Regions from separate parts of the Mesorhizobium sp. LMG17149 genome, predicted to be linked through region 1. Evidence: riboswitches for the same ligand, from Rfam matches in the RefSeq annotation. Region 1 holds a riboswitch; each other region holds the start of a gene.
What was found. A riboswitch is a leader RNA that binds a small molecule or an ion and turns the genes downstream of it on or off. The one in region 1 is predicted to bind thiamine pyrophosphate.
Positions count from the first base shown of each region.

Region 2: another riboswitch for thiamine pyrophosphate. It lies ahead of thiC (phosphomethylpyrimidine synthase ThiC); the one in region 1 lies ahead of thiB (thiamine ABC transporter substrate binding subunit).
Region 3: another riboswitch for thiamine pyrophosphate. It lies ahead of NP945_RS15985 (YkoF family thiamine/hydroxymethylpyrimidine-binding protein); the one in region 1 lies ahead of thiB (thiamine ABC transporter substrate binding subunit).

Region 1 is NZ_JANIFL010000008.1:140,798-150,279, reverse strand. It holds gene NP945_RS20305 (amino acid ABC transporter permease) at 1-50, opposite strand, end outside; gene NP945_RS20300 (amino acid ABC transporter substrate-binding protein) at 189-962, opposite strand; gene NP945_RS20295 (RNA polymerase factor sigma-32) at 1,286-2,149, shown strand; gene NP945_RS20290 (M48 family metalloprotease) at 2,174-3,643, opposite strand; gene thiQ (thiamine ABC transporter ATP-binding protein) at 3,901-4,683, opposite strand; gene thiP (thiamine/thiamine pyrophosphate ABC transporter permease) at 4,676-6,298, opposite strand; gene thiB (thiamine ABC transporter substrate binding subunit) at 6,539-7,537, opposite strand; TPP riboswitch at 7,581-7,695, opposite strand; gene NP945_RS20265 (thiamine diphosphokinase) at 7,783-8,427, shown strand; gene NP945_RS20260 (ABC-F family ATP-binding cassette domain-containing protein) at 8,429-9,482, shown strand, end outside.
Region 2 is NZ_JANIFL010000013.1:76,121-85,602, forward strand. It holds gene NP945_RS26785 (ATP-binding protein) at 1-462, shown strand, start outside; gene NP945_RS26790 (DUF5615 family PIN-like protein) at 484-861, opposite strand; gene NP945_RS26795 (DUF433 domain-containing protein) at 866-1,516, opposite strand; partial or broken gene NP945_RS26800 (SMC-Scp complex subunit ScpB) at 2,050-2,635, opposite strand; gene NP945_RS31880 (hypothetical protein) at 3,471-3,932, shown strand; gene NP945_RS26810 (hypothetical protein) at 4,595-4,822, shown strand; TPP riboswitch at 4,930-5,046, shown strand; gene thiC (phosphomethylpyrimidine synthase ThiC) at 5,151-6,986, shown strand; gene thiO (glycine oxidase ThiO) at 6,983-7,984, shown strand; gene thiS (sulfur carrier protein ThiS) at 7,953-8,150, shown strand; gene NP945_RS26830 (thiazole synthase) at 8,152-8,925, shown strand; gene NP945_RS26835 (thiamine phosphate synthase) at 8,922-9,482, shown strand, end outside.
Region 3 is NZ_JANIFL010000006.1:223,929-233,410, reverse strand. It holds gene NP945_RS16000 (ABC transporter substrate-binding protein) at 1-45, opposite strand, end outside; gene NP945_RS15995 (ABC transporter ATP-binding protein) at 38-805, opposite strand; gene NP945_RS15990 (ABC transporter permease) at 802-1,554, opposite strand; gene NP945_RS15985 (YkoF family thiamine/hydroxymethylpyrimidine-binding protein) at 1,658-2,266, opposite strand; TPP riboswitch at 2,257-2,370, opposite strand; gene NP945_RS15980 (hypothetical protein) at 2,566-2,886, shown strand; gene NP945_RS15975 (formyltransferase family protein) at 2,926-3,957, opposite strand; gene msrA (peptide-methionine (S)-S-oxide reductase MsrA) at 4,339-4,857, opposite strand; gene NP945_RS15965 (glycosyltransferase family 39 protein) at 4,990-6,555, opposite strand; gene NP945_RS15960 (hypothetical protein) at 6,624-6,794, shown strand; gene NP945_RS15955 (hypothetical protein) at 6,833-7,540, shown strand; gene NP945_RS15950 (hypothetical protein) at 7,667-7,990, opposite strand; gene NP945_RS15945 (hypothetical protein) at 7,990-8,175, opposite strand; gene NP945_RS15940 (hypothetical protein) at 8,160-8,393, opposite strand; gene NP945_RS15935 (hypothetical protein) at 8,395-8,613, opposite strand; gene NP945_RS15930 (glycoside hydrolase family 108 protein) at 8,610-9,320, opposite strand.

The sequences.
Region 1 (9,482 bases):
CACAAGAGCGAAGGCAGCGACTCCAGCATCAGTTGCAGCCAGTGCGGCACGTATGACCCTCCAGATTGGTCGAAGCAGCTTGGTCAAGGCGAGAATGCGTCTGCCATATCACGACAAAAGCGGCGGGCCGTCAAAGACGGCTCGCCGCTCTATGTGTCTCATGGCCGCGGAGCGGCTCGCCTCGTAGATTACTTCGAAACATCCTGGCCGAAATAGGTGTCGGCGATCTTCTTATAGGTGCCGTCGGCCTTGATGTCGGCCAGCGCCTTGTTGATCGCGGCGACCAGTTCCGGATCGCCCTTGCGCACGATGACGCCGGAATAGTCGGCGTTTTCCTCTTGCGCGGCAATCTTCACATTGGCGTCGGGCTTGTGCTTCTTGAAGTCGAGGAACGACAGGCTGTCATTGATCGTGGCGTCGGCGCGGCCGGTCAGAAGCAGCTGGATAGACTGGTCGAAGCCATCGGTGCCGACCAGTTCAGCGCCGTTCGTTTCGGCCAGCTTGCCGAAATTCGAGGTCAACGACTGCGCCGACTTCTTGCCCTTGAGATCGGCGAAGCTCTTGATGTCGGTGTTGTCGCCGCGCACGATCAGCACCGCCTTGGAGGCGATGTAGGGATCGGAGAAGTCGTACTTGGCTTTGCGGGCATCGGTGATGCCCACCTGATTGATGACGGCGTCGTAGCGATTGGCGTCGAGGCCGGCGATCAGTCCATCCCACTTGCCTTCGAGGAACTCGGCCTGGACACCAAGCTTCTCGGCAATCGCCTTGGCAATTTCGACGTCGAAGCCGACCAGTGCACCGGACGTGTCATGGTAGGTGAACGGCGCATAGGTGCCTTCCGTGCCGATCTTTATGACACCGGCGTGCTTGATCTGGTCGAGATTGGGGCCGGCATGACCTGAAGCGACAGCCAGGGCCTGCAGCGTTCCGGCGATAATGAGCGACTTGAGCCATTTCATTTTTCTGTGATCCCGTCCTTGGCCGGCTGGCCGGCATATTTGTGAGCGCTGGAAACTGACAGATGCAAGCCGAAAAAATAAGGAACAGGATTTCAAAAACGGCGGGTTTATGAAACCATACTCTCTAAACGGCGCTTTTTCACTCGTGATCGCAGCCATCTCGGACCTCCTGAGAATCCTTCAGGCAACACAATCGCGCCGCTGCGGTCGCGGAACCTTTCCCGCGCATGGCAGTTCTGGCTGTTCTAGGGCACGACGCCGGCATTTCAACCCGGGCGGCAGCCAACTTTGCAAAGTCATTCGCACCACCCAGGGAGCGCCTCATGATGGAAGACACGGCAGGACGGATCATGGTCCGCGCGGCAATGAAGGCTCCCTACCTCGAGCGTGACGAAGAGCATCGGCTTGCATTGCTCTGGAAAGAGGACAACGACCAGAACGCGCTGCACTCAATCACCGTCGCTCATATGCGGCTGGTCATTTCCATGGCCTCCAAGTTCCGCCATTACGGCCTGCCGCTCGGCGATCTGGTCCAGGAGGGTCATGTCGGATTGCTCGAGGCCGCCGCCCGCTTCGAGCCGGAGCGCGAGGTGCGGTTCTCGACCTATGCGACATGGTGGATCCGCGCCTCGATGCAGGACTATATCCTGCGCAACTGGTCTATCGTGCGTGGCGGCACCAGCTCGGCCCAGAAGGCGCTGTTCTTCAACCTGCGACGCCTGCGCGCGCGGTTGGCGAATGGCACGGAGCCGCTCTCCAACGCCACGCTCTATCGCGAAGTGTCGGAGGCGCTTGGCGTCTCCGAAGCCGATGTGGCGATGATGGATTCGCGGCTCTCGGCGCCCGACTCCTCGCTCAACATGCCTATTGCCGACGATGCGGGTTCGACCGAGCGCATGGATTTCCTGATTTCGGACGATCCGCTGCCCGACGAGATCGTCGGCGACAAGATCGATGTCGCGCGCCGCTCGCTCTGGCTGAGGGAGGCGCTTCGCGCGCTCAACGCACGGGAGCTTAGGATCATCGAGGAACGGCGGCTGAACGACGAGGGCGCGACACTCGAAGCGCTCGGCGAAACCCTCGGCATCTCCAAGGAACGCGTCCGCCAGATCGAGGCCCGCGCCATGGAAAAGCTCAAGGTCGCATTGGTGAAGCAGAATCCGGAGTTCATGGCGACTGCCGCCTGAACGGCGGCAGGCGTCCAGCGGCGCCTACTTGTCGGTGACGATCTTGACCTTGTCGCCGGCCGAAACGGCGGCACCGGGCGACAGCGCGTTGAGGACGCGGAACAGGTCGAGCTTGCGGTCGACGCCGACCATCTGCGCCGAAAGTGAACCCATCGTCTGCCCAGGCTGGACGGTGACGACGCGGATGTGCAGCGGCTTCAGCGCCGCCTTTTCGGCAGCACTCAGTATCCGGAACGAGCCGCTTACCGAACGGGCGATCGTGTCCAGAGACGTGCTGGCGGAAGGGGCCGCGGTCAGCAGCCGGTAGACCTGGCCGCCGGCGCGGATCACCGCTATGTCGAATTGCCAGCCTTCGGCGCCGGCATGCGCGGTCGCCGCCTCATTGCCGTTGATGGTTTCCTGCTTGACGCTACTGTCGACGAGACCAGCCACCCAGCCGCTGCGGATATAGTCCGTCAGCGCCCGGTTCTTGTCGATGGAAACGCCATCGAAACGGATCGCTATGTCGCCGGGGCCGGTGGCCGTCACCGCTGCCGCCGAATTGTCGATGATGAAGCCGTCCGGCACCGTGAACGACACGCCAAGGCCCGGGTGCAGGAAGGTTTCGCCGCGCACATAGCCTTCCTCGGGCGTGTCGCCATAGAGCAGGCCGTCTATGCCGGCGAGGAAGGAATCGCGGTCGCGCGTGCCGACGCCCGGCGCGCCGAACTGGCGAGCATGGCGCTGCGCCAGATCGATGCGCTGCGGCGTGTTGGGGTGCGTGGCCAGGAAGTCCAGGCTGGCGTCGGTGGCGCCGCTGATCGAGCGGAAATCGGTATAGGCCGACATCGATTGAAGGAAGCGGCCTGCGGCGAAAGGATCGTAGCCGGCCTCGCCGATCGACTTGATGCCGATGGCGTCGGCTTCCAGCTCCTGGTTGCGCGAAAATTGCGCCAGCCTCAGCTTGCCGCGGATCAGCGCCGCCTTGGCGGTCGGGCTGTCGCCGAGCACATCGGAAACCACCTTGGTCGCCAGGCCTTCCTCTGCCTCGAGCTGTTGGCGCTGCAGGCCGTGATTGGCGGTGACGTGGCCCATCTCATGCGCGATGACAGCGGCAAGCTCGGCCGAATCATTGGCCAGCGCCAGGAGGCCGCGGGTGATGTAGAGATAGCCGCCCGGCAGCGCGAAGGCGTTGACGTTGGGCGAATTTAAAATGGTGATGCGATAGGTCTGTGTCGGGTTGGCGGACACCACCGTTAAACTACCGACCACCTTGGCGACCATGCGCTCGAGCTTGGGGTCGGAATATTCACCGCCATAAGTCGCCAGGATGCGCGGGTGCTGCGCCTTGGCCAATTCGGCGAGCTTGTTGTTGGCGCCGACATTGTCCACCGTGATCGGCTTGTCGGAAGGCTGGAATCCGGATTCCTGAACTTCCGGCGGCGTGAACATCTGGCAGCTTGCCAACGCCACGGCAAAACCGGCCAGCGCGAGAAAACGCGCCAGCGGTTTCATTCCCAATGTGTTAGCGCCGATCGCCAGAACGGCTTCCTTTCGGGTCCCGGCGCATGACCACGAAAATCGGGGGCGATCTTCGGAACGTGTCATGCGCTATCTCAAACTGCTGCAGCATCCGTTGCCCGTCCCTTAGGGCGGGCGGCGGATACTGCAGGCAAATCACGGCCTGTGCCGGACCGGTAGGGCGACCTAGCCACACTCCCCCGGTCATGGCAAGCAAACGCCACATCGCCTGGAGCCGGTTTGACCGTAAATTATGTCCGCTTCCGGGCAACATCGCGTGATGTGGAATATCCAGCACCCGCGCCGATATAGCGCCGGAACGCCTCCGGACCAGCCCCGGTAAAGAAATCATCAGCCTTGCCGGTTGCGGCCACCAACCCATTGTCGACAAACACCATGTGCTCGCCGATGCGGCGTGCATCCTCGGGCTGGTGGGTGACAAATAGCACCGTCATGGCGCGTTCGGCATGAACGGCAGCAACCAGATCCAGCATCTCGTCGCGCAAAGCGGGTCCGAGCGAAGCGAAGGGCTCGTCGAGCAGCAACACCGGTCGGTCGCGCACCAGCACGCGGGCCAGTGCGACGCGCTGGCGTTCGCCCCCGGAGAGCTCGCGCGGCAGGCGTTTCTCCTTGCCCGCGAGACCGGTGCGCGCAAGCGCCTCGGCGACCGCGGCGCGGTCCGCCTCGGTCAGCCCCAGGGAGGGCGAGCGGCCGAGCCCGACATTCTGCTCGACGGAAAGATGCGCGAAGAGATTGTTCTCCTGGAACACCATCGACACCGGCCGCGCCGAGGCCGGCTCGGCGCTGACATCGGCCCCGCCGATCAGCACGCGGCCCGATTGTGGGGTCTCGAAGCCGGCGACCAGATTGAGCAGCGTCGACTTGCCCGAACCGCTCGGACCCATGATGGCGGTGATCTTCGCCGTGGCGAACTCGACGTCGAAGACAAGTGGCACCTCACCATAACTGAACGACACCTTGTCCAGCCGCACCGGCGCGCCCTTCTCGAGCCTGCTGGCCGCCCTCTCACGCATCGCGGACCTTCTCCCTTCCCAGCCAGTGCGCCGCCACGATCAACGCGAGACAGACGAGGCCGAGCAGCAGTGCCAGGCCGGCGGCATCCTCGGTGCGGTAGCTGCCCATCCGTGCCAGAAGAAGGTAGGGCAATGTCTGCACGGAATCACTGCCGAACAGGGCAATGACACCGAGATCGCCCAGCGACAGCGCCATGGCGAAAGCGAAGGCCGTGGCGAGCGGGCGACGCAGCGACGGCGAGTCGACCAGCATCAGCCGGTTCCAGCCCGCAATGCCGAGCTGTGCGCAGAGCCGTTCGTGACGCTCGCTCGCCGCATCATAGGCGGGACGCACGGCGCGCAGGGCGAATGGCATCGCCATCACCGCGTTGACGGTGACGACCATGACCGGGGCGATGGCAAAGACATCGCCGGCATGGCGCAGCAACAGGAACCAGCCGGCGCCGACGACGATCGGCGGCACGACAAGGACAAAGCCGGCGCCTGTATCGGCAGCGTGTTCGAGCAGTGTCTTTGCGCCGGCACGGCGGTTCAGCGCCAGTGCCCGCCGCGCCATGGTCAGCGCCAGCGACAGCATCACCGAGAGCAGTGCCGACAGGAAGGCCAGCACCACGCTGGTCAGCGTTGCCTGCCGGACAGTGGCCTCACCGGCCAACCGGCCGAGATCCGCACCCAACCCGGCCATCACGGTTGCCGCCATCGGCCCAACGACGAACAGCAGCGCCAGGATGATGAGTAGCGCGTTCAACCAGGTCTCGCTCCGATGGACTGAGAGATACCGACGTTGCGCGACCGGCAAATTGGTGTCGCCGACCACATTGGCGCCCAGGCGCGTCAGGGCCAGCACAACGATAAAGGTCAGGGCAATCTGCAACAGCGTCAGTGTAACGGCCCGCGCGGGATCGAAATCAAAGCGCAGCGCCTGGTAGATGCCGACCTCCAGCGTCGTCGCGGCCGGCCCGCCGCCGAGCGTCAGCACGATCGTGAAGGATGTGATGCAGAGCATGAACACAAGCCCGGCGACGCCGGGCAGTGCGGCGCGCAGCGTTGGCCATTCGATCAGCCGGAACGCCGGCCGCGCCGCCATGCCGAGTTGGCTCGCCAACCGCCATTGGTCGGCCGGTATGGTCTGCAGCGCCTCGAGGAACAGCCGCGTCGCCAGCGGCAGGTTGAAGAAGACATGGGCGACGAGGATGCCGGACAGGCCATAGATACCCGGCCAGCTTCCGCCGCCGATCAGGGCAAGCACGCCGGCGAAATAGCCGGCACGGCCATAAAGCGCCAGAATGCCGAGCGCTGCGACAATAGCCGGCAGCGCCAACGGCACGGCGAAGATCTGCAGGATGAAGGCGCGGCCGAAGAAACGTGGATGTCGCGACAGAGCCCGCGCCACGAACAGCGCCGGGATGGCCGAAAGCAGCGTCGAGAGCGCCGCTTGCCAGAGCGTGAAGCGAATGACGCGAAGCAGATAGGGATCGAAGGCTGCCCAGGCGCCCGAGAAATCATGGGCGCCCTCGAAAAGCAGGCCGGCAAACGCGCCGCCGATCAGCAGCGCGATCGCGGCAAGCGCGACAATGCCGGCGCTGACGCGGGGATCAGAGGCTGCGCGTCGCACGCCGGACCACCAATCTCCGGATCGCGGCACTTACAAAGGATTGCGTTCCTTCGCGCCCCCCTCTGTCCTGCCGGACATCTCCCCCACAAGGGGGGAGATTGGCAATTTCGACGCCTCGCTCACTCCAGCAGCATTGGCGATTGGCGAATTCGCCGATGGCAGCCAATCTCCCCCCAAGCGGGGGAGATGTCCGGCAGGACAGAGGGGGGCGCCGTAGAGCACTCATCTTCGATAGCAAACTTATTTGCTCATCACCGCAAGCCATTCATCGACCCAGGCCTTGCGATTGGCAGCGACCTCTTGCGGGCTGAACAGCAAGGTCTTGGTCGGCTTGACCAGTTTATCAAAGGCCGGATTGAGCGGCTTGTCGGTCTTGCCGGCCGGGAACATCCAGTTGGTCTCGGGAATGGCATCCTGGAATTTAGGCCCGGTCATGAAGGCCATAAACTTGGCCGCCAGCGGATTCTTGGCTCCCGTCGTGGTGATACCCGCCACCTCGATCTGCAGATACTCGCCCTCCTCGAAGGAGGCGGCCTGGTAGCGCCCGGTGTTCTCGGCGATCATGTGATAGGCCGGCGACGTCGTGTAGGACAGCACCATCGGCGCCTCGCCCTTGGTGAACAGCCCATAGGCCTCGCTCCAGCCCGGCGTCACGGTCAGCACCTTCGGCTTGAGCTTGGCCCAGGCCTCCGGCGCCTTGTCGCCATAAACCGACTTGACCCACAGAAGCAGGCCGAGGCCCGGCGTCGAGGTGCGTGGATCCTGGATGACGATCTTGTCGTCGGCACTGCCTTCGACCAGCTCTTTCAGGCTTTTCGGCGGGTTCTTCAGCTTCTCGGTGTCGTAAACGACAGCGAAATAGCCGTAATCAAAGGGGACAAAAGTATCGTCGCTCCAGCCACCCGGCACGTTGACATCAGTTACGCCGCCATGCGGCGGGAACAAGCCTGACGCCTTGGCATCGGCGGTGAGATTGGTGTCGAGGCCAAGCACGATATCGGCCTTGGTCGATGCGCCTTCCAATCTGACGCGGTTGAGCAACGCGACGCCGTCGGCGACCGATACGAACTCGACATCGCAGCCGCATTCGGCCTCGAACTCCTTCTTCACCACGGGACCCGGGCCCCAGTCGGCGGTGAAGCTCTCATAGGTGTAGACGGTGAGCTTGTCCTTGGCCAAGGCCTGTCCGGACAAGGCCACGACCGTTGCTGAAACAAGAGCGTATACAAGCGTGCGCATCGGCGCCTCCTTCGTTCGAATTGAAAGGAATTGAGGCGTCGGACTGTCCGAAACGTCTAATCCCTCCGCCGGTACAAACCGGATCAGGTTCAGCGGGTTGGCGAGACTGCCTCTCAGCCGGTCCGCGAAGATCGCGTCCGGCACCCCGTTAGAGCGTTTCGACACATAGGCCGGGCCGATCCGCCACGCAAGTGGGAGTTTGCCGCCTTCCGTTTCCCGTGCCGGGCTGGTAAGGGCCACACGATATGAGCACATTCACCATCCTGCTTGGCGGCGATCTCATCCGCACGCCACGGCTCGACCGCCAGGCCGAAGGCTCCCGCGTCATCGCAGCCGACGCCGGCATCGGCCATGCACGGCTGCTCGGCCTTGTCCCGGAGCTGTGGGTGGGTGATTTCGATTCCGTGCCAGCCAACCTGCCTGACGATCTCGCTTCCCTGCCGCGCCGGACCTTCCCGGCGGAAAAGGACCAGACCGATGGCGAACTGGCCATTGCCGCCGCACTCGAGCGCGGCGCGACCCGCCTGGTGCTCGCAGGCGCTTTCGGCGGCAAGCGCGCCGACCACGCTTTCCTGCATCTGGCGCTTGCCCTGCGGCTGGCCGAGGCCGGGACCGATGTGCTCCTGACCAGCGGCGCCCAGGAAGGCATTCCCCTGCTGCGCGGAACGGCCGGCTTCGACTATGCCGACGGCACGCTGTTTTCGGTGCTCGGCTTTTCCGAGCTTGCCGGGTTGACCGTCACCGGCGCCAAATGGCCGCTGAACCACGTCAAGGTGGTGTTCGGCTCGTCGCTGACCATCTCCAACGAGGTCAAGGGCCACCTCGAAATCGCACTGGACCATGGCCGCGCGATGCTGCTCGCTCATCCCTATCCCTTACCTGAAAGCTGACATGGCCCCGCCTCTTCTCAACCTCGACGGGATAAAACTGACCTTCGGCGGCACGCCGCTGCTCGACGGCGCCGCCTTGACGGCTTCGGCCGGCGACAAGATCGCACTGGTCGGCCGCAACGGGTCCGGCAAGTCGACGCTGCTGAAGATCGCCGCCGGCCTGATCGAGCCGCAGGACGGTGAGGTGTTCCGCCAGCCTTCGGCAACTGTCCGCTATTTGCCGCAGATGCCCGACATGGAGGGCTTTGCCACTGTCCGCGCCTATGTCGAGGCCGGGCTTGGCCCTGCCGACGATCCCTACCGCGCCAGCTATCTGATGGAGCACCTCGGACTGTCGGGTGAGGAACGTCCGAACGATCTGTCGGGCGGCGAGGCGAGGCGTGCTGCCCTTGCCCGCGTCATGGCGCCGGAGCCAGACATCCTGCTGCTCGATGAGCCGACCAACCATCTCGACCTCTCGGTCATCGAATGGCTGGAAGAAGAACTCATCCGCACCTCCTCGGCACTGATCGTCATCTCGCACGACCGCCGCTTTCTCGAACGTGTGTCGCGCGCCACCATCTGGCTCGATCGCGGCCAGACCCGCAGGCTGGACAAGGGCTTTGGCCATTTCGAGGAATGGCGCGACCTGGTCCTGGAGGAAGAAGAGCGCGAGCAGCATAAACTCGGCCGCCAGATCGTTCGCGAAGAGCATTGGCTGCGCTACGGCGTGACAGCGCGGCGCAAGCGAAACATGCGCCGGCTCGGCGAGTTGCAGACCATGCGCCAGCGTTTTCGCGGCCATCGGGGTGCCGAAGGGTCGGCGACCATGGTGGCGAGCGACGCCGCCGAATCCGGCAAGCTGGTGATCGAGGCGAAGAGCATCGAGAAGAGCTTTGGCGATCTCACCGTGGTCAAGGGGTTTTCGACCCGCATCCAGCGCGGCGATCGCGTCGGCCTGGTCGGGCCGAACGGCGCCGGCAAGACGACGCTCTTGAAGATGCTGACCGGCGAGATGAACCCGGACGCCGGTTCGGTGCGGCTCGGCACCAATCTGGAGATCGCCACGCTCGACC
Region 2 (9,482 bases), on a different contig from region 1:
GCCGTCCTCGACCGGCTGCGCACGACGCTGGTCGCTGCGCGCTCGACGGCACGCGATCTTTATCTGAAGCCGGTCATGTCCGAGCTGCGACCGCTGCTTGGATTGCTATTCGATGACATCTCCATAGTGTTCGACGAGAACACACTGTTGCCACAGACCGTTCGCCGCAATGGTCAGGATGAGGATGTCGATAGGTTGAGTGGCGGCATGCGAGAACAGCTTTCGGTTCTGACACGTCTGGCCTTCGCCCGTTTGCTTGCCCGCGACGGCCGACCCACACCGGTTATCCTGGATGACGCTTTGGTTTATTCCGATGACGACCGCATCGAGCGCATGTTCGACGCTTTGCATCGTCAATCACACGATCAGCAGATTCTCGTTTTCTCCTGCCGCCAACGCGCGTTTGCAAAACTCGGCGGTAACATTTTGCAGATGAGCGACTGGCAACCGGGTCGGTCATAAGCGGAGATCGCGCAGCCTCAGCTAGGGCGACGGCAGATCGTATCGTGTTACGATTGCAATGCCGTTTTCGATCTCGATTTCGATAACTTCATTAATCAGGAATTCCTCTGGGCCAAGATCCTCGAGGAGAGCATCGAAGAGCTCTCTCTGTTTTTCAGGCCCGACCTGAGGGACGACGATAACCAGGCCGGCGTGAACCGGTTCTTTGGCATAGAGCTTCCTGAAGTCCTTAGCATTGTTGGTGACGAAGGTGAAATCCTCATCGATAATGAGCGGCATGAGGTCCCAGTCGGTTTCGCCGCTTAGCCCAAGCCAGTTGACGTGGTTTGCTTCATGTCCGCGTTCTTGGGCTACCGCAACCAGAGACGTGTGCAGGCACTCATCGATCAGAAACCTCACGAGGTCACACGCGTCTCGACCTGGCCGACGGACCTGGGTCGCCCTTCAAAACCACGCGCTTCGACGACTTTATTTTCACGCCCTGCTCGACCAGCTTCTTAGGCCGCCCACGAACCGGGTGCGCGGCGACCCACATTCTGGCGAGCTCAATCACGCGCGGCGTTAGCTTCGGATATCCCTCCAGAACCTCCGCTTCATCTGCGCCCTGCGCTAGCATCGTCGTGATCATACGAACAGGGATGCGGGTTCCTTTGAAGACAGGCTCTCCGCCCATCACCCCTTTAACGCGGCCGATGGCGGCCTCCGCTTCATCAAGATCCACGATGCGCGCTTTGAGCTGTTTACGTGCCTCGGCGACGTCGACGATCAGCAGGTCGTCGGCCCTTACGGTCTTGGCCCTTGGGGCAGCTTTGATTTCCTCGAACAGGCGGTAGCGACGATCAGCGGGCAATGTCGCACCCACGCCATACCAAAGCTTGAGCCGCAGCAAATCCTCGCCGGTCAATGCCCGTCGGACGACCCCACCGATGCGCCGAGCAGTGCTTGGCACAGTATCGACAATGCGTTTGTCGATCGCATTGTGCACGGCCTTGATTCCTATCCCGCTGACGGCGGCTGCCTCTGCGGGGGTGTAGATGCGAGCAAGTGTGCCCATTATTCTTCTCCTTATAAAGAATAATATAGGCCGTTTGACCCCCTCCGTAAAGGCACGCGTCTTTGGAATCACGGCGGTTAGCAAAGGCGGTGGTGAGCCGAGAGGCCTCACAAACCCTTGGGGCTCGAGATGGCAGACTCGGCGCAGTATAATTGCGCTAACTATCGAATTTGCAGTTGGCGACAAACGACACACGAGTTCGTCGCGGACTTTTAACTCTGCGAAGGCGCGTCTTCGAGCGCTTTGAAACCCTACACCCATCTGCAGGCCATCTGTATCAAGCTTTGGACCAAAACCGTTTCCATCGCTCACGAGCGTTCTCTCTGGGGGTCTCAAGTGGGGCTTGCCCATGGCCACGAATTTTTGGGCGACAGCGGTGCAGAGGCCGCATACCGCTGCCTGCTTGACGTCGCTGACCGTGTCCATGTCCGAAATTTGCCTACAAATTTCGGACGCCCTTGGGCGCGCTAGATTCGCTATGGAAAGCTGGAAGCACTCGCAAGCCCGGTGGCCACAGCGTCTGCAGCGCCAAGCTATTCCTCCGTATCCAAACCCGCATCCTCATGGCCACTAGCCAACTCTGGCATAATTTCACCAGCAAGCAGCTCATCTCTGCTCAGCAGCCCGGCATCCTCGAGCGCCTCGCAGTCCGGGAGATCGCGAAGCGTGTCGAGGCCGAACTCGAGCAGGACGCTTTTGTCGTCACATAGGTGTAGGGAGCGCCGGGCGTCGGACTGCGCGGGTTCGACGCGATCAGGCCGGTGCCGCAGATGGCCGATCAGGTCGCGACTGATTACTTCCCGAAAACCGACGACAATTCGGCGCGGGTAATCGGCTGGAAGTGCCGATGCACATCAGCATCAGCACGTCCGACCACGTCAGGTCGACGGCACGCCCGCTGCTTCCGCAGGCGCGGATGGCATCGGCATAGGCCGGCCGTGTCAGGTGCTTCCAGCCGCCGGCGACAGCGACGAGGTCATAGGGCCGTCCGCGCAGCTCTCGGATGTCGTCGATGAGAAGGTCACGGGCGAGCTCGCGGGAGAGACTGCACCGCAAGCGCGTCCCGCGCGCGCGAACTGCTCGATCAACTGATCTCAGACGACGACGAATCCCGTCCAGATTCCAAAAGCGGTGGCCGCAGCGGCGCTTTGCGGGCTCGCGTTACCACAGATCGCAGAACTGTGATCTCGCCTTGTGCCCGAGACCGCAATCTGGGCTCGCGACGAAGCATATCGCTTGCGATCATCAAAGGACGCGTCGACGCCGTCGGTTGCCTTTTCCACCGCCGCCTCACACATCGTGTTGGGGCTGAAGAGCTACCTGCAAATCCTCGCAACGGGCGCGGCCGCATCCTTGATTTTACAAATTGACACGTCTTGGTTTTTAGAAAATGCCACGTGCGATGATGGCGCCAAAAAAAAATGTCACGCGAGATGATCATGCCTGAGGTAAATGGTCCGCCAAAGTTGGGAAAGGTATACCGGTTGAATGGTGGATAGGTACGCCGGATAAAAAGGGCTTCGGGTTCCGGAAGACGAACTAATCGACGGATAGGCGCTGCTCGTGAGGGAAACTGCATGCGCATTACGGTTATGACCATCCAGGGATGTCGGATATGATCTTGAATAGTGACATTGCAGGCCAAAGAGCGGCCGAGAAGCTAGCAGAGGGCCTGAAATCGCAGGGCAAGCAGCAATACGAAGAAAGGTCGAGGGAACGCGAACGAGATGTGTCTCGTTAGGTCGCACGTTGCACCAGGGGTGCGTCGGAAGGCACTCCGCCGTGTCCTGAAGAGGTAGCCTGCACTTGAGAATAGCCACGGTGGTACCTTATTTTCGGCTGTGAAGCACACGAGACCCGCGACGTGAGACCCAGTTGCTCAATACCCAGTTGCTGGGTGAGCGTGCATGACTGCCAACGGAAGGTCTTGCACGCACCCTCGCGATCTTGAGCAATGGTCGCCATGACTTTCTTCTTGCAGGCTTTTGAGTGGCCCAGCCTGCAATCACCAGACCCCACCGACTCTAAAGAGCGTGGCAGACGGGATAGTCGAGGTTGCCCGGCACAATTACGCTCAAGGCTTGCGCCGCCCAGAGGACACGCTGAAAAGGCAGCATGGGCGCGCAAGCACGCCATTCACGAGAGGTTCGACATGAAGACTATGCAAGAAAAAGACATTCCGGCATTCGTGCAAGCAGTTGTGGAGGCCGGCTGCAACATTTGCGCGATTGGCAACTTGGGATATGTCTTTGGCGATGCTGATTTGACGCCGGCGCAACGGAGGTCCGTCGAGCCACAGCTGCGCAGGATTGCTGAGATCTACGGCGAACGCGATCATCTCATGGACGAGATAGCTGTATATCTGCGGTCGATCGGACGCCATGTCGAGGTTGAGCCGAAGACAGGTGTTTCCTGATGGCCGCGATCGATCGCGTTCCGTAGTCGCCATTTCTATTGGGTAACGAGCAGCCGTCTTCCAACCTCTGAAACAAAAAAGAGGTGACCCCCAAAGGCCGCTCTCGAGACCGCAAGTCTGAGCCGCTAACGCATTGCGATAACCAGGCTGTCCGAACTGGGCGTCGATGCCTTCCTCGACCAGGTCGCGGTAGGCGGCGATCTCATCTACCGCATGCATAGCCAAGCCAGAGAAGTTTTCGGCAGCGGAATTCTCGGTCGCTTCCCCTTTTATGACTAGAGGGTGCGGCCGATCCGGCCGCGACGATCTCGCAGGGATTGCCATATACGGCAACACGAACACCGGCGGATCAATACTCGGATAATGGCGGCCGGCTATGTAGCGATCGATCGCGCACCAACATATCAATGCAATAGCTTAGTTGCTTTCAAAGGCGGGTCTCTACGAACTGCAAGCAAGCTAAACGATTGCGTCAACTCTTCCTCGCAGAGCGAAAACTCCGCGCCCACGCGATTTCTCTGCTGGAACAGCGGCACATCCTCAGCGCCAGGACACGGCCGCCGCCGTCGGGTTTTACGAAGCCGGTGATTGCATAAGTTGCCCGCAAGATATCATTGGTATCGGGAACGCCGCCGATGCCGCATCCTGAATAGAGCGGCCGCTTGCACCTGCCAGCCCGACGACCAGATCATATCTGCAACTCCATCTACCTGGACGTGGTGCAAATCACCTCGCTGAAGCCGCAAATCGTCGCCTTCGACCAGGATAACCACATCCGTGACCGCCTGAGCTACTCGGTCGATCTCGACGCACATGGCCGATACAGTTTTTCCATCCTTCACGAAGCGAATGAGACTTTGGCCATTCCAGCCCTGGTCTACGGGGCGTGACTTGTCCCCGACGCATGCGCGAGCTTTTCTGCCCGGTCTGATTGGCCGCCGATCAGCGCCGCGGGCCAAATGCGCTTGACAAAATAGCGCCGGCCCGTTCAATTCGGCGCATTCACCAGGGGAGTCCCGGCAAGGGGCTGAGATACTGCTGGCTTTCGCGGCGCAGTGACCCGTTGAACCTGATCCAGTTCATACTGGCGTAGGGACGGTGCAAGCGCTTTTGCGGGAGTTTACGCCCGATATCCTGTTTCGGCAGGTCGACAGAAGCGTCTTTTCATCCTTCCGGCACAGAACTGGGTCTCCAATGCATGAGCAAAGGAGCCTCACGATGAATGCCCTCACCCCCGCCGTATCGACGGGACCGCTGCCCGCCTCACGGAAAATCCACAAGTCCGGCGTCCTTTATCCGCACATCAAAGTGCCGATGCGAGAGATTTCCGTCCATCCGACGGCCGGCGAACCGCCCGTCACCGTCTACGATCCGTCCGGCCCCTACACCGATCCATCAGTCCAAACCAGCATCGAAAAAGGCCTTGCCCGGCTTCGCCACGAATGGGTCACGGCGCGTTGCGATGTCGAAGCCTATGACGGCCGCCACGTCCGGCCGGAAGACAATGGATTCGCCACCGGCGAGCGCCTGACACCGGAATTTCCGATACGCAATCGGCCGCTCAAGGCCAAGCAGGGCAAGGCGGTGACCCAACTTGCCTATGCGCGCGCCGGCATCATCACGCCAGAAATGGAGTTCGTAGCCATCCGCGAGAATCTCGGCCGCGAGGTGATGCGCGGCAAGCTGCAACGCGACGGCGAAGCCTTCGGCGCGGCGATCCCAGATTTCGTCACACCCGAATTCGTGCGCGACGAGGTGGCGCGCGGACGCGCAATCATTCCCGCCAACATCAATCATCCCGAGAGCGAACCGATGATCATCGGGCGAAATTTCCTGGTGAAGATCAACGCCAACATCGGTAACTCGGCTGTCACATCGTCGATGGCCGAAGAGGTCGAAAAGATGGTGTGGGCGATCCGCTGGGGCGCCGATACGGTGATGGACCTGTCGACCGGCCGCAACATCCACAACATCCGCGACTGGATCGTGCGCAATGCACCGGTGCCGATCGGCACGGTGCCGCTCTATCAGGCGCTCGAAAAGGTCGGCGGCATCGCCGAGGACCTCAACTGGGAGGTCTATCGCGACACGCTGATCGAGCAGGCCGAGCAAGGCGTCGACTATTTCACCATCCACGCCGGCGTGCGGCTGCACTACATACCGCTGACCGTCGACCGGGTCACGGGCATCGTCTCGCGCGGCGGCTCGATCATGGCCAAATGGTGCCTGCACCATCACCGGGAGAGCTTCCTCTACGAGCATTTCGAGGAGATCTGCGACATCGCCAGAGCCTATGACGTTTCCTTCTCGCTCGGCGACGGCCTTCGTCCCGGTTCAATCGCCGATGCGAACGACGCGGCGCAATTCGCCGAACTGGAAACACTTGGAGAACTCACCAAGATTGCCTGGGCAAAGGACTGCCAGGTGATGATCGAAGGCCCGGGCCATGTCCCCATGCACAAGATCAGGCAGAACATGGACAAGCAGCTCGCAGTGTGCGGTGAGGCGCCGTTCTACACGTTGGGGCCGCTGACGACCGACATCGCGCCGGGCTATGACCACATCACCTCAGGCATAGGTGCCGCCATGATAGGCTGGTTCGGCACCGCCATGCTTTGCTACGTCACGCCGAAAGAGCATCTCGGCCTTCCCGACCGCAACGACGTCAAGATTGGGGTGATCACTTACAAGATAGCCGCCCATGCAGCCGATCTGGCGAAGGGCCATCCGGCAGCGAAAACCAGGGATGATGCCCTTTCGCGCGCGCGCTTCGAGTTCCGCTGGGAGGACCAGTTCAACCTGTCGCTCGACCCCGAAACCGCACGGTCCTTCCACGACCAGACCTTGCCCAAGGAGGCGCACAAGCTGGCACATTTCTGTTCGATGTGCGGGCCGAAATTCTGCTCCATGCGCATTTCCCACGACATCCGTGCCGAGGCTCAGAAGGAAGGCATGGCGGCAATGGCGGCAAAATACCGGGAGGGCGGCGATCTCTACATGCCAGCTGACGAGACTGGCGTACCGGTCGTGCCAGAGGCTCCCAAACCATCATGAGGGTGCTCGTCAAAGGGGCCGGCGTTGCCGGCCTCACCGTCGCTTTCGAACTCGCCGCCCGCGGCGCGACGGTTACAGTCGCCGAGATGCGGCATGGCCTTGGCGGCAACGCGTCGTGGTTCGCCGGCGGCATGCTGGCGCCATGGTGCGAGCGCGAAAGCGCGGAGCAGCCGGTGCTGGATCTCGGACGCGACGCTGCCGACTGGTGGGATGCGGTGCTGTCGGGTCAGGTGACACGGGCCGGGACATTGGTCGTGGCCGCGCCGCGTGATGCCGGTGAGCTTGACCGGTTCGCCAGTCGCACGTCAGGGCATCGGCGCGTCGATGAAAACGAAATTGCGCTCCTGGAACCCGACCTCGCCGGCCGCTTCCGGCGTGGATTGCTCTTCCCCGACGAGGCTCACCTCGACCCACGCCAGGCGATGGCGGCACTTCATGACAAGCTTGCGACCATGGGTGTCAAATTCCACTTCGGCTGCGACGCCCGGCCTGTTTCGGGTTTCGCCCGTCAGATAGACTGCATGGGAATGGCAGCGGCCGATGACAGGCTGCGCGGTGTTCGCGGCGAAATGCTGATCCTTCGCACGCCTGATGTCTCGCTGTCGCGGCCGGTCCGTTTGCTTCATCCACGCTTTCCGCTTTATGCCGTGCCGCGCACCGATCACCGTTTCATGATCGGAGCGACGATGATTGAAAGCCAGAGCGCCGGACCGGTGACGGCGCGTTCCATGATGGAGCTGCTGGGCGCCGCCCATGCCCTCCATCCGGCCTTTGGTGAGGCCGAGATCGTTGAAACCGGTGTGGGTGTCCGTCCGGCATTTCCCGACAATTTGCCACGCGTCGAAACAGACGGTGAGATCATCGCGATCAACGGTCTTTATCGTCACGGTTTTCTCCTCGCCCCCGCCATGGCGCGCCAGGCTGCCGACCTGGTTTTCAGTCAAGACAGAACCAAGGAGCATGCTCATGAAACTGATGGTCAACGGCGAGGCGCGTGAGATTGCCGCCACCATGCTGGCCGAGTTGCTTGCCGCGCTCGACTATGAGGGCGATTGGCTCGCCACCGCCGTCAACGGCGACCTCGTGCACAAAGCCAACCGCGCGGAGTTCCAGTTGAGCGACGGCGACCGGATCGAAATCCTCTCGCCCATGCAGGGCGGCTAGCATGTTGGAGCTTTATGGAACCGAGCTTTCGTCGCGCCTGCTTCTCGGCACGGCTCAGTATCCTTCGCCGGCCATCCTTGCCGACGCGGTCAAGGCGTCGGGCACGTCGGTGGTGACCGTCTCGTTGCGGCGTGAGATGGCGGGCGGTAGGGCCGGCGAACAATTCTGGTCGTTGATCCGCTCGCTGGGCGCCAGAATCCTGCCCAATACCGCCGGCTGCCTCTCCGTCAAGGAAGCCGTCACCACCGCGAAAATGGCGCGCGAGGTCTTCGGCACCAACTGGATCAAGCTCGAAGTGATCGGCAATCACGACACGCTACAGCCGGATGTGTTCGGTCTGGTTGAAGCCGCCCGCATCCTGTGCGAGGACGGCTTTGCGGTATTCCCCTATACCACCGACGATCTCGTTGTCGCCGAGCGGCTGCTGGAAACGGGCTGCAAGGTCCTGATGCCGTGGTGCGCACCGATCGGTTCCGCCTTGGGACCGGTCAACATGACGGCGCTGCGCTCGATGCGCGGATATTTCCCTGGCGTCCCGCTGATTGTGGATGCGGGGCTCGGACGGCCGTCGCACGCGGCCACCGTCATGGAACTCGGCTTTGACGCCGTGCTCCTGAACACAGCGGTCGCCAAGGCGGCATATCCGGTCGGCATGGCGCGTGCTTTCGGTAAGGCGGTCGACGCCGGTCGTGAGGCGTTCAGCTCGGGAATGCTCGAACCGCGCGAAGTCGCCGTGCCATCGACACCGATGATCGGCAGGGCAGTTTTTTCATGAAGCTCGATCCCTTCTACCTGATCGTCGACAGCGCTGCCTGGATCGAACGGCTGGTCCCACTCGGAGTCCGGCTTCTGCAACTGCGCATCAAGACCGTGGATGAGGCTGGGTTGCGCGCGGAGATCCGCACCGCGAAGGCCTTGTGTGCTCGATACCAGTGCCAACTCATCGTCAACGACCACTGGCGCCTGGCAATCGAGGAAGGCTGCGACTTCATACATCTCGGCCAGGAGGATTTGCAGACCGCTGACCTCTTGGCGATACGGGCAGCCGGCGTAAGGCTCGGACTGAGCACACATGATCATCAGGAGCTGGAAACGGCGATGGCCGCCGAGCCTGACTACATAGCGCTTGGACCCATCTATCCGACCATCCTGAAGAAGATGAAATGGGCGCCGCAAGGGGTCGAACGGATCAGCGAATGGAAGCGCCAGGTCGCGCCGTTTCAATTGGTCGCCATTGGTGGCCTCAACCCTGAGCGGCTCGACGGTGTCTTTGCGGCTGGCGCGGACAGCGCGGCGGTGGTGACCGACATCACGCTCAACGACGACCCCGAG
Region 3 (9,482 bases), on a different contig from region 1:
GGCAAGGGTCAGCAACAAGGCCTGCCGGCGCGTCAAGTCAGTCATGATCGTGTCCTTTGGATGGGGTGGCGTTGAGGATGATGTCGAGAATCTCGGCCTCGAGCGTACTTGCCTGGCGCGCGGCATCGCCGCCAAGGCTGCGCGGGCGCGGCAGCGGCACCTTGATTTCACGCACGATGCGGGCCGGGCGCGCCGACAGCACATAGATGCGGTCGGACAGGAACACGGCTTCGCGCACGTCATGGGTGATCAGGAGCGCCGTCCAGCGATGATGCCGCCACATCTGTTCCAGCCAGCGCTGCATGGCCGTGCGGGTCAGCGCGTCGAGCGCGCCGAACGGCTCGTCGAGCAAAAGCATGTCGCGTTGCTGCACCACCGTGCGCAGCAAGGCCGCGCGCTGGCGCATACCACCGGACAGTTGCGCTGGAAAATGCCGCTCGAAGCCGGCAAGCCCGAATTCGGCAAACAACGGCGCAACGCGCGCCCGCGCCGCCTGTCTCCTCATGCCTTGCACTTCGAGCCCGAGCGTCGCGTTTTCGAGGATGCGCCGCCACGGCATCAGCGCGTCACGCTGCGGCATGAAGGCGAAATGCCTGCCGTGGTCGTCGAGCGGCGCGCCGTCGAACAACATCTCGCCCTCGCCATGCTCGGCGCCGGTCAGGAGCTGGAAGAGTGTCGATTTGCCGGCGCCCGAGGGTCCAAGGATCGAGACGAATTCACCAGCGCCGACGCTAAGCGAAATATCGGCCAGCACGTCGAGCCCACCGAACGCCTTGCGCACATGCCGCAGCTCGAGCCGGTTCATCGCCGCGGCCTCTTCCCTGCGGTCTCCTGTCCGGCCCGCTCCCAGGGCATCGCAAGGCGCTGCAGCAGTACAGTCAACCCGAACAGGACAAGGGTCAGGGCAGCGCTGACACCGACGGCGGCCAGCACCAGATCGGGGCGGAAATTGTTCTTGGCGTTGAGCATGTAGATGCCCAGCCCCTTCGCGGCCCCCGCATATTCGGCGAAGATCGCGCCGACCACGGCGTAGGTGATGGAGATCCTCAAGCCAGCGAAGAAATAGGGCAGCGCCGAAGGCAGCCGTGCCAGCACGAAGATGCGCCAGCGCCCTGCCCCCATGGCGCGCAGCATTTGCCCGATCTCGGCCTCGGTCGACTCATAACCCTCGACCAATGCAACCAGCATCGGAAAGAAGGTAACCAGCGCCACCAGCATGATCTTGGGCGCCAGCCCGAAGCCGAACCAGAGCACCACCAGCGGCGCGATCGCCACCAGCGGCAAGGTCTGGCTGACGATTAAGACAGGAAACAGCGCACGCCGCAGCGGCTGGAAGAAGTCGACCAGCATCGACAGCACGAAGGCAGCGCTGAGCGAACAGGCAAAGCCGAGCAGCGTGGCGCCGATGGTCGGAATGGCGTTGTCGGCCAGCGCCTGGCGATTGAGCAGCGCTTGTTCGAAAACGCGCGACGGCGCCGGCAGTGTCGTCGGCCTGATGCCGGCATAGGTGGCATAAAGCTCCCACGCCAGCAGGAGCAAACCGACCGAGATCATGGCCGGCATTGCCTTGACAAGAAGGCTCGCGATCGGGCGCGAAGCGACTGATGATGTGGCCACGGGAGACAACCTTTGACGGCAGCGCGAAAGCGCGGCTGGTTCAGACAGCCGACGGGCTGTTGGCCGAGACCGTGACGTCGAGGGTTACGTGGCCGGCGCCTGGTCCGAAGCGGCAGAAGGCCTCGTCCAGCGCCGAAAAGATCGCACCGGCATCACCGCGCAGTTTCGTGCAGAAATGCTTGGAACGCTCATAGACGCCGGACTGCTTGAGAAAATCGATGCAGCCGTAGATCTCGTCCATGTGGTCGTCGGTGCCCATCACATAGAGCGAGAACTGCGCCGCCGCCGGCTGGCCGGTGGCAGCAGCATTGCGCACCGCCGCAATGGCCGCATCCTTGCGCGGGCCGAGTGGCCCGACAGGCCCGCCAAGTGCATCGGAGCGGCAGATCGGGTCATCCGGCTCGCCAGGGCACCCGCGCGAGATGGCGGCCGACAACACGCAATGTTTGCCGCTGCGTGCCGCCGCCACGAAGAGGTCGCGCATGGCGGGAAACAGCACTTCGGGCGGCCCGACCAGCAAGGTCGAGATGTCGTCGGTCTCGATCCTGAGCTTGTCGCGCCAGGGATCGAGCGCACCGAGCGCGCCAAGAATGACACCGACGAATTCGTCGGTCATGGGGTATAGGGAAATCTGTGCGCCTGAAAACATCGCCCGCCTCGCTCCGCTGGTATTACCCAGATCAGCTTCTAGGGTCTGTGGGCTTGCCGCCCCCGTCTCAGCCCCGACCGTACGGAGCACCCCTGTGGATGTGCGCCTTAAAGCATCATTCGAGTTCAAGGGAAAGCCGTTTTTTCAGAGCACTGCGCCAAAAGCATTGCGCCAGTCACGGTGCGCCTGAGCGGAATTTTGTCGGGAACCTTCGCCGCCGCGACCGGTTGTCCCCACAGTCGCAACGCGATCACTTTCGTAGAAAACAAGCGACGACTTCACAGAAATGGAGACAAACCATGTTCATGAAAATCCTCGCAGCTTCGGTTCTCACCATTGGTCTGGCCACGTCAGCCATGGCGCAAAGCGCCGGCAGCAACAACGCAAATGGAAGCGGCAGCGGCAAATCGGTGACGGTTGAGCCGAACACGCCGGCTTCACCGAATACGGTCGAGCCGGACACTGTCGACCCGGGCACGACCAACAGCACGACTGGCACGGTAGGGGACATGAATTCGAACGCGGATCAGAATTGCCCGACCAACCCGCAAGGCGCGCAGACGGACGCCGATGGTAACGCGACGGCGCCAACGGTAAACGATAATAATTGTGGCAAGTAACCGCACACGGATGAAGCCGCTGGGCATCGCCCAGCGGCTTCATCCGTTTCTCTGGTCCGCAGCACTCGTTTTACCGAACAGCCGGATTTGTGGAGCGGGTTTTCCGGCGGGCGGGCGCAAAAACAGGTGTTTTGAATTGAGCAGCCGTTTGAGCACTCTACCGTAGGTAAAATACAGGACCCGACCGTTGGCGAGATCGAATTCCACTGTTCCCCACCGCCTGACCGGAGCCTTTCCTGTGCAAGGCCCCAGCCTTCTGATCTGGAATCCCAGTCTGACTTTGCGCGTTCCGATTTCAAGATAGATGCCTGGCAGAAGGCCGAGCACATGCCATAGCCGTACAACATGCTCGACCGCCATGGCCGGCGAGATTATCAGGTGGCTGGGCTGAAGCCGTGCCCAGACGAAGTCGCCTTTCGGCTGCGGCATTCCTGACAACAGCCCCCGGCAGTAGGCCGGCACCGCCTCGCTCACCAGGATCCGCATAGCGGTTGCCGTGCTGTCGGCCAAGGCTTCTCTCGAGGTCCAGTCAGCTTCGGAAAACGGCACCTGCCCGAGAATGTCACCCTCGTCAAAACCGGCGGACATCTTGTGGAGCGTGACGCCGCCATGAGCCGCACACCGGCCGTCCACGGCCAAGCGCTGGGTCGGATGTGGCCCTCGATAGTCGGGGAGCAGCGCCGGGTGGAGGTTGACCCCGCCTTTGGAAAAATGGCCAAGAACCTCTTGAGGGATCAAGACAGGCAAAGTGTAGCAGACCAGCACATCGGCGCGGAGGTCAGACAATTGGCGACCAAGCGCATTCCAATCGTAAGGGCGGCCAAATTCGATCAACTTGACAGGCGTGTTACCGACAAACCGCCTGAGCAGTAGCTTGCGTTGAAGCCTTCGTCGGAAATTGCCGATGCTGAAACCGGTGGGACGACGCCGGAACCCGGGCACGATGATCGCGCCAATTGCATTTCCAGCCTCTAGCCAGCCGGCGAGCAGAGGCCCCGTATGGTTAGAGATATCGAGGACAAAAACGGCTGTGATCGGCTCCGAGTGATCGGTCGATGCGATCGGCCTCATCTTCGGCGGCTCAAACGGGCCGACAGATCAGGGCGAGCTTGTCAGGTCGGCTGAGTGGAAGGCGATGCCAAGGCAGTGACAACCGAAAGACGCTCGCGTTTTACAAACACTGGCTTTTCGCAGATTTTCTTCACGGCCCGTCTCCCGAAATCAGCTCTTCCTGCGCAATTGGACTGCGATACGGCAGGCTGTCAACCACCTGACCGTGTTTGCCTACCGCATCCGCATTCGTCGTTGACGAAGGCGTTCGAAGAGCGCTCGGATATTGTGAAAGCTCAATGGCCGACGCGACACGGTGCGCTGACTGAAAGGGGTTTGGATGCGATGACCTGCTCGACGACACCGTCGAGCAGCAATGCAGGGCAAATCGCAGTTGCGAATCTACGAAACCGCCGTCTCGCGAACCGGCAGCTTCCAGCCTGGCCTGACGAAGTGGCAGGTGTATCCGTTGGGATATTTCTCCAGATAGTCCTGATGCTCGGGCTCGGCTTCCCAGAACGGACCAACGGGTGCGACTTCGGTGATGACCTTGCCCGGCCACAGGCCCGAGGCATCGACATCGGCGATGGTGTCCTCGGCGACGCGCTTCTGTTCGTCGCTGGTGTAATAGATCGCCGAGCGATAACTCGTCCCGACATCGTTGCCCTGGCGGTTGCGGGTCGTCGGATCGTGGATCTGGAAAAAGCGTTCCAGCAGCGTGCGATAGCTTATGATGGCCGGATCGAAATTGATCTCGATGGCTTCGGCGTGGGTGCCGTGGTTGCGGTAGGTGGCGTTGGGCACGTCGCCGCCGCTGTAGCCGACACGGGTGGAGATGACGCCGGGATAGCGCCGTATCAAATCCTGCATGCCCCAGAAACAGCCGCCGGCAAGGACTGCACGTTCGGTCGAAGTCGCCATGTCACGTCTCCTCAAAAGCAATTCCAGGAAAAGTGTGTAGCGGTTTTCCGTCTGGAATTGCGTGAAAGCAAGTGGTCTCGCCATAAATGGGCATTGTCACCTGCTTCGTCCAGCGGACGCGGTGGATCTACCTCAATTGCTCGGTTGGGTGAGGCTGTCGATCAAACCCGGTAGCTTCATGCCAGGCGGAATGGCGGCAAAGCTGATCGCCACCGGTGGTGCCCTGAGCGACCAGTCGAAAAGAACGGTCTTGACCGGGATGTTTCCCAGCCACGCCAGCAGCCGAGGTGGCACGCCGCTCCCGGGCCAGACCAGGAGCATGCCGTGATCGCGCAGCCGCTGGCTGGTGATCCAGGGGGCGAGCCGCATGTCGAGGTCTGTGAAGATCGACGGCTTGTCATAGGCGTTGAGGCCCGCCAGCAACGCGATGCGGGTATCGCCGCCGACGATGTCGAGCCGACCGGGCACCGCCGCGTGCCAGACCGCCTCGGCTTCGTCCGAAATCTGCCGCGCTGGCCAGCAGACGGCATCCATGCGCCCGCGCAAATTGCAACTCGTCCAGCGGATGCCCGCATAGGCACCGGACATGCCGAGGATGCAGGCGAACGCGCAGATCGCCAGCCGTCGCAGTTCGACGGCGCCAAGCCGATGACCCAGCAAGGCGATCGCCACAACGCCGATCAGATTGTACATCGGCGCGCCCCACGCCTCGCCGGCGCCGGTAAACAGCGAGGCCACCATGACAAGCACCGCCGGACCAAGCCCCATCCACACGAGATAGGCCAGCGCGCCGCGCTCAATGGGCTGTTCCGGCGCGGGCGAACGCCGCAACAGCCCCGATATCGACAGCACCAGCAATAAGCCGCAGAGCCCCGCCATTTGGACACCGATATAGTAAAGGCGGGCGCGGTGGACCAACACCCATTCATCGCGGCCGGCGACATAGGTCAGCGGCAGGAAATCGATGCGGTAGAGCTGGATGGCCAGTGGCGCGGCGACGGCGAGGAAAACCGCGAGCCCAAGCCAGGGCCAGGGCGTGGCGAGCCGATTGCGTGCCCGCGTGTCCGACAACAGCCAGATCGCCCCGAAGAGCAACAGCAGCCCGGTGGAAAACTTGGCATAGAGCCCGACGCCCGACACCAGTCCGAGCGCCAGCCACCAGCCCGGCCCACCGCCACGGCCCGCACGCCACAGCAGCCAGCAGATTGCGGCCCAGAAGGGCATCTGCGCGTAATCATGATTGAACTGCGGTGTCGGCCAGCCGAAGAAATACAATGACGGCATCAAAAGCACGGCGGCCAGCGCGCGGGTTCTCCCGAGCATGTCGCGGGCCAGCAGGTAGACGAAGACGAAGGTCGCCGAGACGACAAGCTGGGCGAGCAGATATTGCGGCCAGCGGAACGATCCGGTCAGAAGATGGCTGATCTCGAGCAGCCAGCCGGGGAGCTGCGGATGCTTGTAGGTCAAAAGCACCCATTCGCGGCCCCACATGAAGCTCTCGACGACATCGCCGGGCGGGGCGGCATCGACAAGCGCCGGCATCACGGTCCAGCACAGGATCTGCGTCAGGCATAAAAGCGCTAGGCCGGCTTCTGGATAGCGCGTCAGCCCCGGCCAGATCGACGACTGCCACCAGTCGCCTGGAACAGAACTGCCGACCGGCAGCCAACCGTTCATGGTTTCGTCGATTCGCGTCATGCGGTGGATAAATCACACCGGACGGTTTTACGAACAGCCCAGAACTTGAAGCTTACGAAAATGTATACTTGGCCAACCATGGCAAAACCAAGATTGAGGCAGAGTTTCGCGCCACCATGCCGCCTCTCCCGTCATCACATGCCAGCAAGACAACAATGGAACACGCCATCGCGCAGCACCCTGAACATGCCGGGCATGGCGCCTTGGGCGTGATCGCGGCAGGCGTCGCCTACGCCTGACCGGTTGCCGTCCCCAAAAAGCATCCAGGATTTGAAAAATGCGCCACCACCATGCCGTCATTCACTACCGTGCGCTCGATTTCTGGATGGCCCGTGCGGCCGTTCTCGTCATCATCTGCCTGCAGCTTCTGGTCATCAACAATCTCTCATTCGGGCCGCGCTGGGTGGCGCCCGCGCTGGAGGCGGCCCTGCTGCTGCCCTTGTCTGTGGCCACCGCCTGGACGCAGGCCGCCACCCGAAAGGCGGTCGAGGACCACGAGTGGCATGCGATCGGCCAGTTTCGGGTCATGATCCGCAGAACAGCCCTGACCATGACCGCCATCATCAGCATCATCAATTGCGGTTCGCTGGTCCTGCTGGTGCGTGCCTTGCTGGAGGGCCATGCCGGCAGTAGCGGTACGACGCTGCTGATCGACGCGCTCAACATCTGGGTCACCAACGTCATCGTTTTTGCCTTGTGGTTCTGGAGCACCGACCGCGGCGGTCCGCCGACCTGCGGCCTCGTCAAGCTCGCACAGGCCGATTTCCTGTTCGCGCAGATGACGTTGAACGACCGTGAGCTTCGAGATTGGCTGCCCGGCTTCGTCGATTATTTCTTCCTCGCCTTCACCAATGCGACCGCATTTTCGCCGACCGATACCTTGCCACTCTCCCAGCGCGCCAAGCTGCTGATGATGGCCGAGGCCATGATCTCGCTGCTGACCATCGCGCTGGTCGCGGCACGCGCGGTCAACATTCTGGCTTGATCAGGCCAAAACGCAAAAATGGCCCGCCCGGCGAACCGGAACGGGCTATTTTGGGTTGTCTTCGATGGTTCGATGCCGCGGGAAACGTGCCTCGGCAATTCCGCCAAGCAATCGCCGCCGCACCAGCTATTCGTCCCGCGCGCGGCTGACTCTCCGCACCACGAACTCGAACAGGACGTCCGAAATCCACATGGCGCAGACGCCGATCAGGAAGGCGGCCGCCAGCGTGGTGGTGTCGTCGGCGGGATCGGGCATCGGCAGGCCGGCGATCCTGGCGTAGGAAACCGCCGGCAGCGTCAGATAGGCCGCCGCAAGCGCGCCGCAGATCGGCGAGGCCACCATTTCGCGCAGCTTGTAGCGATGCCGCGACAGCGCGCGCAGAACGCCGCCGGCGAGGCCCGCCGCCACGACCGGTCCCTTGATGCCGAGCAGGTCGAAAAGATCGTTCATCATGGCCTCCAGCCGCAAAGCTTCTGGCCCTTTTCGTTGTGAGCCAGGATCGCCGCCACCGACGCGTCGGAAAGGGTCGCCGCCTCCGCCCTTGTCGGCCGGAGGGGATGCCCGGCCGCGCAGAACGACCCGCCTGATGTGGTGCAGCCGGCCAGCAGCAGCGAGAGCGCTATGATTTTGACCATCTGGCCAGCCTCCCCCTGTTGTCGTCCGGCGCCCGGCCGGCGACGGCATCGTCGATCTTCTGGGCTTCGGTGCGCGCCGCGGCGTCGGCGGCATCCTGCCTGGCCTTCTGGCTGGCCTTGCCCTTGGCATAGGCTGTCCAGGCACCGGCAAGCGCGGCGCCCATTGCCAGAAGATACGGCCAGGCCTGGCCAAGCAGCGCGAGGGTGAGTGTTCCCATCTCATGTCTCCTTGGCCGGCGGCGCGACCATGCCGCGCGGCCCGTCACGCACCGCGTTGATGATGATCTTGGCAAGGGCAATGGCGCCGCTGATCTGAAGCGCGGTGCGGTCGCTCACGCCGAGCAGCGTCCAGTCGAAGCCGGCGAGCGCGCCGCCGCAGATGATGGCGATCAGCGTGTTGAGGAGATTGTGCAGCGCATTGGTGTTGAACCATCTCATCGAAACAGGCTCCCGAAAAAATCGGCGACGTGATGCCGGAAAGCCGCGAGCGCTCCGGCCAGGAGAACGAGGATGCCGGCCGCGGCAGCCGCCTTGCCGCCGGGCGCCGGCGGCACGGGCTGGATCGACGACGCCCCATTGGGCGATGTTTCGACCCTGGCCGGCGGCGACGCGGTCACCGGTGCCGCGGGGCGCTGCGCCGACATCAGCAGGGCCTGAACCCGCACCGACCTGACCCGATCCGACCAGCCGCGCCCGAATGTTGCCCATGTCGGCAACCGCTTGAGGAACGCCAGCCGCGCATCGCAAAGCGCATCGATGGTCACACCGGCCGGCTTTGCCTTGGCCGCCGCGACGGTGACCGGTCCGATCCGCCCGTCCTGCGCAACGCCGATGGCCGCCTGCAAATATTTGGCCGCCCGGCCAGGCCCGCTGTTGACGGCGAAATCGAACACAGCGTGGTCGACGCCATCGGGCAATTCGGCGCCGAGCACAGCGTCCCAGTAGAAGCGGCGATAAACGGTGGCGACCTGCGCGTCGCTGATCGCACGCAGATCCGCCTTCGTCGCGTCGGCCTTCACATAGCGGCGGAAGCTGGCAAGCGTCACGCCCTTCATGGTGGCGCCGCCGGGATCAGCCGGATTGTCCGACCACCCGCCTTCCGATTTGAGAACAAGCGCAAGCGCCCGCGCGAAGTTGCGGTCCATGGTGGTTTTCCTTCTTCGGATGATTTGGCTATGGTCGGCGCCGGGGAGCGGGCTGATGGATGATGAGCGACGCAAGGACCTAGTGATACTCGCCGCGCCGTGGGCTAAGCACAACGCTAAGTTTCGTGCGAACGCAGCGGCGAAGGCTGGCGAAATCAGAAC